DNA from 4 places in the Pseudoalteromonas sp. SCSIO 43210 genome. Region 4 is predicted to be linked to each of the others. Evidence: predicted binding sites of a transcription regulator. Region 4 holds the regulator's gene; each other region holds the start of a gene.
What was found. Region 4 encodes sigma-54, which starts transcription at its own class of promoters, with help from an activator protein. Its sites were predicted from a motif close to GTTGGCACGNNNNTNGNNT; they were not measured.
Positions count from the first base shown of each region.

Region 1 (4,210 bases), 1.8 Mb from region 4:
CCTGCTATAACTGAACAATCAACTGCATTTGCTAAAGACTTAAAAAAGCGAGGATTTAAGTTTTTAGGCCCAACAACAGTCTATGCACACATGCAAGCCTGCGGTATGGTTAACGATCACAGTAATGACTGTTTTAGAAAAGAAGAAATTATTAAGGCTTTTAGTGGTGAGTAAGCAGGTAAATAGGTAGGTAATTAAAAGCTTCGCTTTTCACGCGAGCAAGCTCAGCGTCTACGCCAAAGTTTTGATTTGAGGTTGCTTTGTAGACGCGCTGCTTACAGGCGTTCAAAAACGTAGTTTTTTGGATGGGTGTTTAAATAATTAAAAGCTTCGCTTTTCACGTGAGCAAGCTAGACGTCTACCACCAAAGTTTTTGAGGTTGTTTTGTAGACGCGCTGCTTGCAGGCGTTCAAAAACTAATCTCTTGAAAGGTTATACTTTTTCATTTTTTCAACTAGCGTGGTTCTGCGTACACCTAATATTTCTGCTGCGCGAGCCACAACGTAATCAAAGCGCTCTAACGCTTGCGTTATTAAGCTAATTTCAAGCTCGGCTAAGTAATCTTTAAGTTCAATACCGTCATCGGGCAACAACCCACTTCCAACTTGGTTAAACTCTGCTTCAGGTTCGTTTTCGTAATCACTGAATCCTGTGCTAAATATATCATTAAACGCGTCTTTTTCCATTAACTCTTCTGGGTACTCAGGCTCATATGCTTCTACCTCAATATAGCGGTATTTATTAGGTAAATCGGGAATATCGACTACCTTTTCAGGAAACATAATAACCATTCGTTCCACTAAATTAGCTAGCTCACGAATATTACCAGGCCAAGCATGCTCTTTTAAGCTCTCCACTGCGCGCTCAGTAAACTTAGCGGTAGAACCTGTTTGATCGTTAACACGGCGCATCAGTTCTTTTAAAAGCAGCGGAATATCATCTGCGCGCTCACTTAATGACGGGTTTTCAATAGGAAATACATTTAATCGGTAGTACAAATCTTCACGAAAACTACCTTCTTCAATCATATTTTCTAAATTTCGGTGCGTTGCAGCAATAACACGTACATCAGCTTGAATCGCCTTTGTACCGCCAACTCGCTCGTAACTGCGTTCTTGTAATACGCGCAGCAACTTAACCTGCATTTGCAACGGCATATCACCTATTTCATCTAAAAACAGCGTACCACCTTGTGCAAGTTCAAAGCGTCCTTTACGAGCGGATATTGCTCCTGTAAATGCCCCTTTTTCATGGCCAAATAGCTCACTTTCTAATAACTCCGCCGGAATAGCACCACAGTTAACAGGCACAAATGGCCCATTGTTACGCTTAGAAAGCAGGTGTACATTACGAGCAACAACTTCTTTACCGGTTCCTGACTCACCTAAAATTAAAACATTAGCGTCCGTTTTTGCCACTTGCTCAATTAAAAAGCGTACATCTTTTACTGCATCTGTTTCACCCACTAGCCCGTCAAAGGTTTTGAGGGGTTTGGTATGTTTATGTCCATTTGGTAACATTCGCTGATATTGCTGACAATCGTGAAGCAACTGTGTTGTTACTTCATGACTAAACGGTTCGCAAATGAGGCCAACCACATTAGCAATGCTTAGTAATGGTTTAAGGGTTTCGCCTATTAATAAAAAAGGTAAGGTTGGGTAGCGCTTAATTAAACCTTCGTGATCAAGAGACTGCAATGCACCTAAAATGATCATGCATTCTTTTTGTTGGTACTTTTCACACTCTTGTTCAAAATTTGTTTCATTTAACAATTGTACTGCTTCACCAATAAAAGTAAGCGATGCATTTAAACCTATTGCGCGATTGTTATTATTATCTAAAATCAAGATCATATTTAGCGAGCCGTACTTTCACTCATTTATTTAATTACCTAAATTGTAAGCCAGTTCGCCATGGATGCAAGCGATAGCGGCATTTTTTTGACATAAACGCCAAAAAACAGACAGCTAGTTAAAATAACAATACTTAAGAATTAACAATTAAGTACCAATTATTGAAGTTGTGTCAAAATCATTTTTTAAAATTATTTAATTCCTTAGCAAAGCTGACTTTCTTAATAAATATAATCTAATATTAGCTTAAGTTGAAAGCGAACATGCCGATAAATAGATAAGTAAAAAATGCTTGGCATTATTATTGCTTTTATTTTTACATAATTTTTATCGTTTAAATCTAGGATTTCCCCATGGCTCATGTTTCAGTAAAAAAATACAGTCAAGTTCGTGTAAGTAATATTGCCGAAATGACCCCGTACGAACAAATAAATCTTATTTTCAGTAATATTATTGGTCGCTTAGCAGCTACAAAAGGATTTATTGAGCGAAAAGAGATTGAAAAAAAGGGCGAGAATATATCAGCCTGCGTTTTGTTATTCGGCGCGCTGCAAGATGCACTTAATTTAGAAGTAGAACAAGACCCTAGTATTTCTAACAACTTATTGGCACTTTACGATTATTGCCAACGCACATTAACCAAAGCCAATTTAAATAATGATGTTGACGCGGTATTAGAGGTGTCTAACATTGTAAAAGAAATAAAAGAAGGCTGGGATAATATTCCTGTTGATCAACGTGTTTCTGCGGTTTAGCTTATATTATGAATGCGAGTAATGCTTCAGAGCAGCTAACAACAAATCAAGCAGAACATATAAAAATACTGCTTAAGGAAATTGAATCGTTAGTAAACGATAATAATGCCGATGAAGCTCAACCCATTTTAAAAACCTTAAATACAGATTTAAAAAAATGGTGTGAAAGTAATAACAGCCCTAATGCAGAGCAATTACAGTCAATTCAAATTACAATTAATTCCATTTTAGCTAAAGCTAACATAGCTAAAAGTGAATCATCTAAAGCAATTATTAAGTATAAAAAGTCAGGAAGGGCTATTAAGGCTTATAAAGCGACTTAGTAAGTAAATTGAATAACTTTATTCAATACTCTATATATTACACGTAATTTATACCAATCAGCTTAATTAAGTGAGCTATTTTGAGGAAAGAAAACCTTGTCGATAACTGGGCAAAAATTTCGCTATTTAGTTGTTCTATATCAGAAATTTTTAACACAGTTAGCGCCAAGTTTAAGCTCTCAAATTGATCGATTTTTATTGCAGATTGGTATTAGCGCTGAAAATAGCTGCCCGAGATAGATTTATTGTCCAGAGTTTAGGTTAAATAGACCCCATATAAGCAGGTTAGTATAAGTATTATCTCAGATAAATATTACACAGTAAAAAACCGCTAAGTTTAAGCTTAGCGGTTTTTTATTGTTCACGTTTAGTAAAGCTTTTACTAAAGGATTAATTTGATTGTCTAACTACACCTGGCATATTTTCTAATTGAGCTTGAACATAACTACTGGTGTTATTAAGGCTTGCAACTAATAAATCCATTGCGTTATATTGAGCATATAGTCGAGACGATAACGATTCCATTTTACTTGTTAAACTCTCTCGCTGATCATCTAAATCATCTAGTTGATTTGTTTTACTATCGATTCTGTTTTGAATAATTCCGTCAGAATCTGTATAGAAACTCATTAACTCATCAAACGACTGTGCAAAACCACCATCATCATCGTTACTGCCAACAAAAAACTGCTGCACAGAACCTACATCTGCATTAATTTGGTCACTTAAGGTATCACTATCTAAACTAAGCACACCATATCGGTCTGTTGTTACACCTAGTTGTGAAAGTGACAGCGAATTACCTTCTACATTAACTGAATTTGTTATTGTATCTCTTAGTTTAGACATGACTCCACGTAATAGGGAATCTCCCGCCATTACACCTACGCCATCTTCGCCAGATGCACCTAAAGTGTTACTAAGTTCTAGCAACTCATTGTAGCTTGCAATAAAGCCGCTTAAACCACTTTTAATATTATTGTTATTTTCAGTGACCGATATGTCACTTATGTCACCACTATCCGCGGCATCATGCAGTTTTTTAGCGGTAATATCGACACCATCAATCACATTACTAAACTCGTTAGTACTGCTAGATACAACCAACGTGCCATCAATGGTGATTTGTGCATTCTGCGCAGCGTTTACTTCAGTTAAGTTAGTTGTATGATTTAGGGGGTCTGCATCTGTTACATCATAGGCTAATCGAGATAATCCACCTGTATCTGTATTATTACCATCACTGTCTTGTACAGTGATTTTAATCGCGTTTTCTTCA
Region 1 covers NZ_CP087225.1:3,866,166-3,870,375, forward strand. Annotated here, with positions in the region: gene LOS73_RS16855 (DNA-3-methyladenine glycosylase I) at 1-174, shown strand, start outside; gene LOS73_RS16860 (sigma-54 dependent transcriptional regulator) at 417-1,853, opposite strand; gene fliS (flagellar export chaperone FliS) at 2,207-2,608, shown strand; gene LOS73_RS16870 (hypothetical protein) at 2,617-2,931, shown strand; gene fliD (flagellar filament capping protein FliD) at 3,322-4,210, opposite strand, start outside.
Region 1: the regulator sigma-54 is predicted to act here: its motif matches at 2,145-2,163, upstream of fliS (flagellar export chaperone FliS).

Region 2 (4,210 bases), 160 kb from region 4:
TGACACACGCTCTTTTTGCCCATTATTAATTTCACAACCTGATATAACCATGCTACTAAGCACACATAAAATAGCGATTAAACGCAAGCGCATGTTAATTAACTCCTAGACTTTTTGTTATGGGAATTTTAATTGAAAACCGGCAACCATGTGGCTCGTTATGCTCAACACTAAGTGTACCTCTTAGCTGTTCAACAGACTCTTTTACAATAGTTAAGCCCAGCCCACTGCCTTGCAGCGTAACATTTTTACTGTGTTTACCTTGATAAAATGCGCTGAAAATTTGAGTTTTTTCTTGCTCTTTAATACCGCACCCTTTATCAAGTACAACGATACAAAGCTGGTTTTGCTCAAGCGCTAAATTAATAGTAACGCTTTGCTTATTATCTGAAAATTTTAAGCCATTTGAAATAAGCTGAATTAAAATCATCTCAATAAGCTCACTAGGTAAAGCAAGCGGTTTGTTAGGTAAAGTGTTTTGCCACTGCAGAGCTTGCTCACGCGCACTTAAGCGATGCTCAAAATGGCTATTTATTTTATTAATAAGAAGACTAAATTCAACTTCGCTTAAGCTGTCTTTACTGGTGCGAATCGCATTATAACTCAGCAGGCTGTCAATCATTGTGCGAAGGCGCACCATAGATTGGCTAATAAGCTCAAGCACTGCTTTTTGCTCAGCGGTAATTGGGCCTACTATTTCATCAGTTAATAAGTCAGTGCCTTCAACCATTGAAGCAAGCGGCGTTTTTAGCTCATGGGTAACATGGCGTAAAAAAGTATCTTTTTGCTGCTCAAGCATATGAAGTTGCTCTTGCACCCATTGGAGCTTTTCTCCTAGCTCAACAAGCTCAGCTGAACCTTTCACAGATATTTTTTGCTGCCAATGCCCCTGCCCTAGCTTATCAATAACCGTAGTTAACCCTTTTAGTCGCCCACTTATACGCCATAAAAAACCACCACCAACAATTAAAGTAAGCGGAATAAGTGCCACCAGCCAGTTTATAAATGAAGTTTGTAAGCTTGTAAGCTCATTTTGGTTATTGGTAATTTGCGCTTCGTTTTTATCACGTAACCATAAAGTAAGCTCAGCAACTAAATCGCTCACTGGCACAAATAGCTCAGCTTGTTGTTGTTTTTGCTCAACGAGTTTTACATGCGCGGTTTGTAAGGTGGTATATAAGCGTTGCCATTGGTGAATATACTCTTTATTCGTGTTTACAAATTTGAGTTCATCAATGCTTTGTAGGGATGATTGCCATTTATCGACAATGAGCTTATCAAGCGATTCACTTTTTAATACCCAGTTTTGCCTAGTGGCGCGCTCAAGGCTGTTGAGCTCTTGTTTTAGAGTATTAAACGATTTGGTAACTTGATAGTTGTTACTCACGATACTTTGAGTAACTGCTAATTGCTTGTTAAGCGCATTTAAAAATACAATCACCACTATAGAAAGCGGGAGTAACGAAAGCAGCATACTCATTGCAAATTGCCCAATTAAATTAGGCCGCCAGTTAAGCATTGCTTGGTATTTTTTAGCTATGGTTGCTGGCATTTCGTTTAGTCCTTTTAAGTTAAGCGTTCTATTATTAAGTGCTTACCTTATACACTAGCTGAACCAGCAATTATATTTAATACGATTAACAGCCAGCGCTACAAAAACAATGTGTCGCCAAATAGAGACAACGTAATCCTTTGATTTTTAAACCCTACCTTTAATCTCACTAAATAGTGTTGCAAAAGGCGCACAAAAATTACAATAAACCCAGTAAAAACTTCTCACTGGCTTAAAGCAAAAATAATAACCAATTGAAAAATAACAATAATTATTATTGGCACCATTTTTGTAATAGGAGGAATAACTTTAATCAATAAGGAAATAATTATGAACAAACGCACTTTAGTAATTTCATCATTACTGGCTTTAGGCTTTTTAGGCGCTAATGCACACGCAATGGACGTTCACGCGACTTTTAACGAACTTGATAAAGACAGTAACGGCACATTAAGTGAAGCCGAAGCAGGTGAAGATGCTGTGTTACACGAGAATTTTTCTCAAATTGATACTAATCAAGATGGGCAATTGTCGCTAGATGAATTCAAAAAATTTATTCAATAAACTCATTTAATAAGGAACGTGATTATGAAACAACTTATAGCCGCTTTTTCATTAATGTTTTTAGCAATTAGTGCCACCGTAATTGCATCGCCAACAAATGTGCGTTTTGCCCACTTAGATAAAGATATGAATGGACAAATATCAATTATCGAAGCCAAGCAAGACAAAGAAGTAATGAAGCAATTTACCGATTTAGACGAAAACGATGATGAAGTAATTTCTAAGACAGAGTTTAAAAGCTTTAAGCCTTAACAAGTTAAGTTTTGCTTAAGCTTTTATCTAGTAGAGTGAACTAAAGCATTTGCCATAATCCCTGAGGGAGTGTGTAAAAGGATTTAATGTTGGGATTTAAATTATGGCAAGTGCTTTCCCCGCTTCTACTAAATTGTTTATAACCTAAATAACCTGAACTCTGGTTAATAAATCTATCTCAAGCAGCTATTCCCAGCGCTGACTGCGTTGAATTTACTTGTAATAGGCCTGATGTGTTAATTAACCTCTCAACCAGATTACAGGTTAAATAATCTCTTGGAAGAAATACCATGAGGATACTTTCCTTTGTTACAAGCATCTTAATACTATCAAGTTTTGACGCCCTAGCACTTGATGTTAAGCAACGCTTTTCCCATCTCGATACTAACAAAAATGGTTATTTAACCCATGATGAACTTGAACCTCAACCACAATTATTGAGCACATTTTTGATATGGGATAAAGATCAAGATAACCAAATTTCATTAATCGAATTTAAAAATTATCTAACCAATAACCTCTACTGAGTATTTCCTATGAAAAAAATACGCTATATGGCACTTTTTGCATTCAGCACTTTTTGCACTCTAAGTTTTGCCGCAAGCAATAATATTGTTGAACAATTTAATAAATTTGATAGAAACCAAGATGGCTTTTTAACACGTGGCGAAGCATCAATAGACCCTGCTCTTTGGTCTCGATTTTCAAGCTATGATCAAGATAAAGATGGTAAGCTAACATTAAATGAATACGGTTTATACGCGAGTAAATAATTGTTAACTCTTAAGCTAGGTAGGTATCACTAACTAGCTTTAGTTTACTTCGTCCCCCAACCATCTCATCATATTGGTATTATAAAAATGATTTTGTTAGTGTTGATTCACTAACAATAAAAAATAATGCCTTATGCTACTCAAAAAACTAATCAAACCACTCATACTAGCCAGCCTTTGCGCAAGTTCTAGCTACACTTTTGCACAAACAAAAGTAATTTATAACGCCAATGGTTACACCCCTTTATACAAAGGCGAAGTACAGCAGTTTTCTACCCTTGTCATTAAAGATGGAAAAGTAGTAAAAGTAGGTGGCGATACACTAAAAAATAGCTACCCAGACGCCAAGCTCATTGATGTAAAAGGTAGCACCTTATTACCAGGCTTAATTGATGCTCATGGCCATGTTATTGGCCTGGGAGATAACTTATCGCAGCTTGATGTACGTGGTGCAAAATCAGTTGATGAAGTCACAAATAAACTAAAAATATTTGCCAATAACAAACAAGGTTGGATTATAGGGCGAGGTTGGAACCAAGAGCTTTGGGCTGATACCCGCTTCCCAACAGCTAAAGATTTAGACAAAGTAGTTAATGATCGTCCAGTTGTGCTTTCACGTGTAGATAGCCACGCTATTTGGGCAAATTCAAAAGCGCTCGAACTTGCAGGTATTACCGCCCAAACAAAAGCACCTGAAGGCGGTGAAATAATTAAAGACGAATTTGGCAACCCTACCGGCATATTTGTAGATAAAGCAGAATCGCTAATTACCCAGCATATGCCAGAAGCTTCCAAGCAAGATATAAGCGATTCGCTTGATGCAGCAGGAAAGCATTTATTAAGTTTAGGTATTACCTCTACCCATGATGCTGGCATTGATAAAGCAACGTGGGAAGTTTACAAAGAACGCAGTGAACTAGGAAATTTACCTGTGCGTATTGTGGCCATGTTAAGTGGCGCTAGCCCCGACTTAAACACAATGCTTAAAGCAGGGCGATACCAAGACGCAAACAGTTTCATGTCAATCCGCAGTGTTAAAGTATACGCCGATGGTGCACTTGGATCTCGT
Region 2 covers NZ_CP087225.1:914,423-918,632, reverse strand. Annotated here, with positions in the region: gene LOS73_RS04130 (hypothetical protein) at 1-93, opposite strand, end outside; gene LOS73_RS04125 (sensor histidine kinase) at 95-1,552, opposite strand; gene LOS73_RS04120 (EF-hand domain-containing protein) at 1,883-2,116, shown strand; gene LOS73_RS04115 (hypothetical protein) at 2,141-2,368, shown strand; gene LOS73_RS04110 (EF-hand domain-containing protein) at 2,659-2,895, shown strand; gene LOS73_RS04105 (EF-hand domain-containing protein) at 2,905-3,141, shown strand; gene LOS73_RS04100 (amidohydrolase) at 3,275-4,210, shown strand, end outside.
Region 2: the regulator sigma-54 is predicted to act here: its motif matches at 1,829-1,847, upstream of LOS73_RS04120 (EF-hand domain-containing protein).

Region 3 (4,210 bases), 510 kb from region 4:
AGAGCACTAACACGCCATTTTTATCTTCCCAAGCGTATATTTTTTTTTCAGCAGCATAGCCATAATTACTTAATCCTAAAGTAATTGTTAGTAATAAAATGTAATTATTCACTCGGCGGTCCTGCGTTTTAGAGTAACTTTACTCTAGTGGAGATTGCTTTGATTTACCATTAAAAAAGCCCGCAGAGCAGCGGGCTTGAGAACACACATATTTTTTACAGCTTAATTAACAGCTGTAGTACATTTCAAACTCAACTGGGTGAGTTGTCATGTTAAGTTTTTCAACTTCTTTAGATTTAAGTGAGATATAAGCATCAATTAAATCATCAGTGAATACACCACCTTGAGTTAAGAATTCACGGTCTGCGCTAAGTGCAGATAGTGCTTCGTCAAGTGATGCTGCAACCGTTGGAATTTCTGCTGCTTCTTCAGCTGGTAAGTCGTATAAATCTTTATCCATAGCATCGCCAGGGTGGATCTTGTTTTTGATACCATCAAGGCCAGCCATAAGCATTGCTGAGAAAGCAAGGTATGGGTTAGCAGTTGGATCTGGGAAGCGTACTTCAATACGACGACCTTTTTCAGATGGAACCACTGGGATACGAATTGATGCAGAACGGTTACGTGCAGAGTATGCAAGCATAACTGGTGCTTCAAAACCTGGTACTAAACGCTTGTACGAGTTAGTAGAGGCATTTGCAAAAGCATTGATTGCTTTAGCATGCTTAATGATGCCGCCAATGTAGTAAAGTGCATCTTCAGAAAGACCGCCGTACTTATCACCAGCAAAAAGGTTTACACCATCTTTAGCAAGTGACTGGTGACAATGCATACCAGAGCCGTTATCACCAACAACTGGCTTAGGCATAAACGTTGCTGTTTTACCGTATAAGTGAGCCATGTTATGGATAACATATTTCATTTCTTGAATTTCATCCGCCTTTAATACCATTGTATTAAAGCGAGTAGCGATTTCGTTTTGACCTGCTGTTGCTACTTCGTGGTGATGTGCTTCTACTACTTGGCCCATTTCTTCTAGCACTAGACATGTAGCTGAACGCCAATCTTGGAAGTCATCAACTGGAGCAACTGGGAAGTAACCGCCTTTAACACCTGGACGGTGACCTGTGTTGCCATCTGCATATTCTTTATCTGAGTTCCAAGCAGCTTGCTTAGAATCAATTTTATACATAGAACCAGACATGTCTGATTTGTATTTAACATCATCAAATACGAAAAATTCTGGCTCTGGGCCAAATAACACAGTGTCTGCAATACCAGTTGAACGCATGTAATCTTCAGCACGCTTAGCAACTGAGCGTGGGTCACGTTCATAACCTTGAAGTGTTGAAGGTTCAACAACGTCACAACGAACAATTAGTGTTGTTTCTTCTGTGAAAGGGTCTAATTTGATAGAGTCTGCATCTGGTAATAAAACCATGTCTGACTCATTAATGCCTTTCCAACCAGCGATTGAAGAACCATCGAACATTTTACCGTCTTCGAAAAAATCTTCATCAACTTGATGATGAGGAATAGAAACATGTTGTTCTTTACCTTTAGTGTCAGTAAAGCGTAAATCAATGAACTTAACGTCATTTTCTTTAATAAAATCTAAAACCGATTGTGACATGTGTCCTCCAAGTGTGGGGTTTTGTTATTGCTGCATAATTGCTTTAGCATTTATTAAGCTGATTTTGTGCCATTTTTATAACTGCATGTTTATAAATTAAAAAAAATAAGTTGTTATAAAATTCAGCATAGTGGCGCACTAGTTTGGTGCGTAAAATATCCCTTTTGGTGCAATATTTACACGGTGCAATTTGCTGATAATTTAATCGCTTAAAATTAGCATAAACTAAATGCAAAAGAGTACCAAAAAGATCGGAAAAATAGCCAAAATGGCTGTTTCTCGAAAAAATATCGAAATTTAATTCATATAATTGTCATATATAAAACAGATACTTAGTGAAAGTATTGAGAAAGTTTTAAAATTTGTATTGGATAAACTTTCATCCATGTCATTAATGAGGGATAATATGCGCCCTTTTAAATCCTATGCTTGGACATCTCGTGAAAACGCAGATGAGTGCGTAGATCTTGCAGGATCATTGAGAATTTAATTTCTCTGAGTAAATATATGAGCATCGAAAAGTTAAGAAATATAGCGATTATCGCGCACGTTGACCACGGTAAAACAACACTGGTTGACAAACTACTTGAGCAATCAGGTACATTAGAAACACGCGGCGGTAACGAAGAGCGCGTGATGGACTCAAACGACATTGAGAAAGAACGTGGTATTACCATTTTGGCTAAAAACACAGCCATTTCTTGGAACGACTACCATATCAATATCGTAGATACTCCGGGACACGCCGATTTCGGTGGTGAAGTTGAACGCGTACTTTCGATGGCTGACTCAGTATTATTACTTGTTGATGCTCAAGAAGGTCCAATGCCACAAACGCGTTTCGTTACGCAAAAGGCATTCGCGCAAGGCTTAAAGCCAATCGTAGTTATCAATAAAATTGATAAGCCAGGTTCACGTCCTGATTGGGTTATGGATCAAATCTTTGATTTATTCGACAACCTTGGCGCAACTGACGAACAGTTAGACTTTAAAGTAATCTACGCTTCAGCAATCAACGGCTGGGCAACACTAGATTTAGACGAGCCATCAGAGAACATGGAACCTATGTTCAAGATGATCGTTGAAGAAGTATCACCACCGGATGCAGATCCTGAAGGTGACTTCCAAATGCAAATTTCTCAACTAGATTACAACTCTTATGTTGGTGTAGTTGGTATTGGTCGTATTAAACGTGGTTCTGTTGCTCCTAACCAACAAGTTACTATTATCAGTGCTGATGGCACTACACGTAATGGTAAAATTGGCGCAGTACAAAGCTACCTAGGTCTTGAACGTATCGAAACTGATAGAGCTTACGCTGGTAACATCGTAACTGTAACAGGTATTGGTGAGCTTAAGATTTCTGACACAGTTTGTTTCCCAGGAAACGTTGAAGCATTACCACCACTAAGTGTTGATGAGCCAACTGTAACAATGACATTCTCTGTAAATAACTCACCTTTCTGTGGTAAAGAAGGTAAGTTTGTAACGTCACGTAATATCCGTGAGCGTTTAGACAAAGAATTAGTACACAACGTAGCACTTCGCGTTGAAGATACTGCTAGCCCAGATAGCTTCCGTGTTTCTGGTCGTGGTGAATTACACCTAGGTATCTTAATCGAAAACATGCGTCGTGAAGGTTACGAGCTTTCAGTTTCTCGTCCAGAAGTTATCTTACGTACTGTAGATGGCGTTCTAGAAGAACCGTTTGAAACAGTGACTATTGACTGTCAAGACGAGCATCAAGGTTCTGTTATGGAACAAGTTGGCCTACGTAAAGGTGAACTTACTAACATGACTCCAGATGGCAAAGGCCGTATGCGTTTAGACTTCATGATCCCTAGCCGTGGTTTAATTGGTTTCCAAACTGATTTCATGACGCTTACTTCGGGTTCTGGTCTTATGTACCATACGTTCGATCATTACGGTCCTCACAAAGGTGGCGACATCGGTGTTCGTAAGAACGGCGTAATGATTGCAAACGCAACTGGTAAAGCACTTACTAACGCGTTATTCAACTTACAAGAGCGCGGCCGTTTATTCATCGGTCACGGTGTTGAAGTATACGAAGGTATGGTTATCGGTATTCATAACCGTGATAACGACCTTACAGTTAACGCCCTTAAAGGTAAGCAGTTAACTAACGTACGTGCATCTGGTACTGATGAAGCGCAAACGCTTTCTCCGCACCTTAACTACTCACTTGAGCAAGCGCTTGAGTTCATCGATGATGACGAACTAGTTGAAGTTACTCCACTAAACATTCGTATCCGTAAGAAACACCTTACAGAAAACGAACGTAAACGTGCGGGTCGTGCACCTAAGTCATAATCTATTAATTTAGAATAATGATTTTAAAAGCCGCTGTATTGCAAAATACAGCGGCTTTTTTGTATTTGATAAAACATCTCGAAGCTTTAAAGTCAAGGCAACTATTTGCGGCAAGGCTAGAGTCGCTTTTAGAAAAAAAAGTATTATTTCTAGGAGTACACTGCTAAATTGCTATGGGAGTTATTATGGAATTTGATGAAATAGTTTTAGGTGATAGAACTATTGCAGGTTTTAAATCTGATTTTG
Region 3 covers NZ_CP087225.1:239,365-243,574, forward strand. Annotated here, with positions in the region: gene LOS73_RS01035 (DUF4124 domain-containing protein) at 1-112, opposite strand, end outside; gene glnA (glutamate--ammonia ligase) at 227-1,633, opposite strand; gene typA (translational GTPase TypA) at 2,141-3,964, shown strand; gene LOS73_RS01050 (hypothetical protein) at 4,150-4,210, shown strand, end outside.
Region 3: the regulator sigma-54 is predicted to act here: its motif matches at 1,689-1,707, upstream of glnA (glutamate--ammonia ligase).

Region 4 (4,210 bases):
TTTATTTTTTATTAAAAAAGTGTCTTCTAAACGCATAAGTTACTCTACCTAAGCTGAACAGATGATTATTTTGAATGAGTTATTTTTCTTGTTCTCTATGGCGGATTTTTACATTTGGATGTGTCATCGAAAAACTTTCACCAATCGTTTGTGCTAAATATACTGAGCGATGTTGCCCGCCAGTACAACCTATAGCAATAGTTAAGTAGCTACGGTTATTTCGCTCTAAATGTGGCAACCATGTTTGTACAAAAGTTTGAATTTGCCAAGTGAACTTTTGGACAATGCTGTGGCTGGCTAAGTAATCCTTTACGGGTTGGTCTAAGCCATTTAAAGGTTTTAATTCTGGCTCCCAATGTGGATTAGGTAAAAAGCGTGCATCAAAGACATAATCAGCTTCTTTAGGAATGCCGTGTTTAAAGCCAAATGACTCAAAAGTAACAATGAGTTGTTTATCTTTTTTACCCAGAATTTTTTCACGAATTGATTCAGCAAGTTGATGAACACTTAAATCACTCGTGTCGATCATATAGTCAGCGCGAGTAGTGAGAACATCGAGTAGTTCTTTTTCTTTTTTTATAGCTAAATCAAGAGGTAATGAGTCAACTGATAACGGGTGTAGACGGCGAGTCTCAGAAAAACGTTTAATTAATGTTTGATCCTCACTGTCTAGATAAAACAGAGTCGGTTTAGCAAAGCCAGGTAAGTATTCAAGGATATCGTTAAATTCATCTTGCTCTTTTGGTAAATTACGGACATCAATACTAACTGCAATTTTGTCGTAGTTATCAGATACACTTCTCACTAAAGAAGGTAGCAGATTAATTGGAATATTATCTACGCAATAATAACCTAAATCTTCAACTACGCGTAAAGCAACCGATTTTCCAGAACCGGAACGGCCACTTATGATAATTAATTCCATTTATCACCCATTATGTTAATTACGATTGTTCTACAATAACTTGATACAGTTCAGTATCTGATTTTGCGCTGCGTAACTGTTTACAAAAATCTTTATTATTTAGTTTATCAGCTATCGTTGCGAGCGTCTTTAAGTGCTGCTGGTTATCGCCATCAGGTACGATGAGAGCAACAAATATATCAACAGGGCGATTATCTATTGCATCAAAATTAATAGGTGTTTCGCTTACTAATACGAGTGCTAAGGGCTCTTCTGCGCCGCTCATTCGCCCATGAGGGATTGCAATGCCTCTTCCTATACCAGTGCTTCCCAGTTTTTCTCTATTCATTAAGGCGCTGAGAATATCTTGTTGAGAAAGATATGGGAGCTTGTCATGAGCAAGTTGACTGATGAACTCTAAAATTCTTTTTTTACTATTAAAAAGGACCGCAGCTCTGCTGCAGTCCTGACATATAAGTGAACTTAATTTCATAATATTAGTGTCGAGCAAGCTTCTCTTTGTGTTTAATAACTTGGCGATCGAGCTTGTCAATCAGCGAGTCAATGGCGGCGTACATATCTTGATGTTCAGTAGAGGCAAATAACTCAGCTCCACTTACATGAATCGTTGCCTCAGCTTTTTGGTTTAATTTTTCTATATCAAGAATGACATGAACATTATTAATATGATCTGAGTGTCTTTCTAGCTTCGCAAATTTGGTATTTACATAATCTCTTAATGAATCAGTTACTTCTACGTGACGACCAGTTAAGTTTAGTTGCATAAGCATTACCCTCTTTGTTTAGCGTCTTAAATCAAACTTTTTCGCTGATTTGACGGTGGAATAGCTAGAGATTCGCGATACTTTGCGATTGTACGTCTCGCTACTTTTATTCCTTGCTCAGCTAATATATCTGCAATTTTACTATCACTCAATGGTTTTGCTGAGTTTTCTGCTGCGATTAATTTTTTAATGAGAGCGCGTATTGCTGTTGATGAGCATTCGCCTCCATTTTCAGTACTTACATGGCTTGAGAAAAAATATTTAAGCTCAAAAATACCGCGAGGTGTATGCATATATTTTTGAGTTGTTACGCGTGAAATAGTTGATTCGTGCATTTCGACCATTTCTGCTACATCATTTAAAACCATTGGTTTCATGGCTTCGGGGCCATGCTCAAAAAAACCTTGTTGTTGCTTAACAATACAATTAGTTACTTTTAATAGTGTATCGTTTCTACTTTCTAAACTTTTAATAAACCATTTAGCTTCTTGTAGATGCGAGCGAATAAACTGGCTATCACCACTTGATTTAACGGTGCGTGACATTGCTGCATATTGGCTGTTGACTCTGATTTTAGGCATGCTATCTGGGTTTAGTTCAACAACCCAGCGACCTTTTATTTTTTTCACCGATACATCAGGAATTACATACTCAGATTCTTCTCTAACTATAGTATCCGCCGGTTTTGGGCTAAGAGTATGTATTAAAGTCATTATTTCTTTAAGCTCTTCTTCTTTGAGCTTTGTTTTTTTCATTAATGTACGATAGTCGCGAGCAGCTAATAGATCAATGTGCTCGGTTAAAATCATTTTTGTTTCATTAATATAGGGTGTTTCTTTATCGTATTGGTTCAGCTGAATACATAAGCATTCTTGTAAACTACGTGCTGCAATACCAACAGGGTCAAACAATTGAATTCGTTTTAAAACAGCTTCTATTTCGTCAAGTTCAACTTCGTTGTCTTCTTCGTTCTCTTGATTAAAACTTTCTAAAATTTCTTCGCAGCTTAGCGTTAAAATACCCGAATCATCGACGGCTTCAACAATCGCAATCGCAATCGCTTCATCGGTAGGACTAAAGGGAGTCAGTTGTAGTTGCCACATTAGGTATTCATGGAGCGTTTCAGTTGAGGAGCCTTGGTATATAGATTCATCTTCAGGCATTGGTCCTGATGATGACGCTGGGGCTGCGCTCATATATTCATCCCAACTAACATCCATAGCCATTTCATCACTTAGCGTATCTTTAGCAAGTGCTTCACCACTGTCTTGCTCATATTCGCTCGGAACATCATCAGCATTTGCGCTAACAGTGACATCGTCGTTATCTGCTTTTTGCTCGTTTTTACCAGCAGAATCTTCGGCGTAATCTTGCTCTTCAACCTCTAATAGGGGGTTGCTGTCGAGTGCTTCTTGTATTTCTTGCTGGAGATCCAATGTACTGAGTTGCAACAGGCGAATTGCTTGTTGCAGCTGTGGAGTCATTGTAAGTTGCTGGCCCATGCGCAGCTGTAATGATTGCCTCATGTATCTCTAACAATCCTTTTATGTTGTTATAATTAATACTAGCAGATGCTTAAAGACATGGCGTAAATGTTACAGCCTAAATTGTTCGCCTAAATAAACATCACGTACTGTTTTATCGTTTAATACGTGTTCTGGAGTGCCTGATGCAATTAACTCACCATGAGAAACTATGTAGGCTTTTTCGCAAACATCAAGAGTTTCTCTTACATTATGGTCGGTAATTAACACACCAATACCACGATTTTTAAGATGTTCTATTATTTTCTTTATATCTAACACTGAAATAGGGTCAACACCAGCAAAAGGCTCATCAAGCAATATAAATTTAGGATCAGCGGCTAGTGCTCGCGCTATTTCAACTCGGCGACGCTCGCCTCCTGATAATGCCATACCTTGGCTATCACGAATGTGCTGAATACTAAATTCATCTAATAAATTGTTAAGTGTGTCTTCTCTTGCTTGCTTATTCAGCTCTTTACGTGTTTCTAAAATAGCCATTAAATTTTGATAAACAGTAAGCTTTCTAAAAATTGATGATTCTTGGGGTAAGTAACCAATGCCTAATCTAGCACGACTATGCATAGGTAAAAGAGTAATATCGTTATCGTCGATAGAAATCTTGCCTTTATCACTAGGTACAAGGCCTACAATCATATAAAACGTTGTGGTTTTACCTGCACCATTAGGGCCAAGTAACCCGACTATGCTGCCAGCCTTTACTTCCAGACCTACATTTTTTACAACTTCACGGCCTTTATAACTTTTAGCTAATAGTTCTGCTTTTAATGTACTCATGGCTGACCTTTATCGTTTTTTTCTTTTTTAGTCTCAATAGGTACTAAAATAGTATGCACACGATCGGTTGAGTTTTCGTCTTTTTCAGCGCTAATTAATTGCTGTTGCATATCGTAAGTAATACTCTTGGCATTTATTTTTTGACCCGCTTGCGATACTTGTGCATCGCCAATAAGGGTTAAAAATCGTTTAGCTACATC
Region 4 covers NZ_CP087225.1:750,118-754,327, forward strand. Annotated here, with positions in the region: gene LOS73_RS03305 (HPr family phosphocarrier protein) at 1-36, opposite strand, end outside; gene rapZ (RNase adapter RapZ) at 80-925, opposite strand; gene ptsN (PTS IIA-like nitrogen regulatory protein PtsN) at 945-1,397, opposite strand; gene hpf (ribosome hibernation promoting factor) at 1,402-1,689, opposite strand; gene LOS73_RS03325 (RNA polymerase factor sigma-54) at 1,716-3,215, opposite strand; gene lptB (LPS export ABC transporter ATP-binding protein) at 3,285-4,010, opposite strand; gene lptA (lipopolysaccharide transport periplasmic protein LptA) at 4,007-4,210, opposite strand, start outside.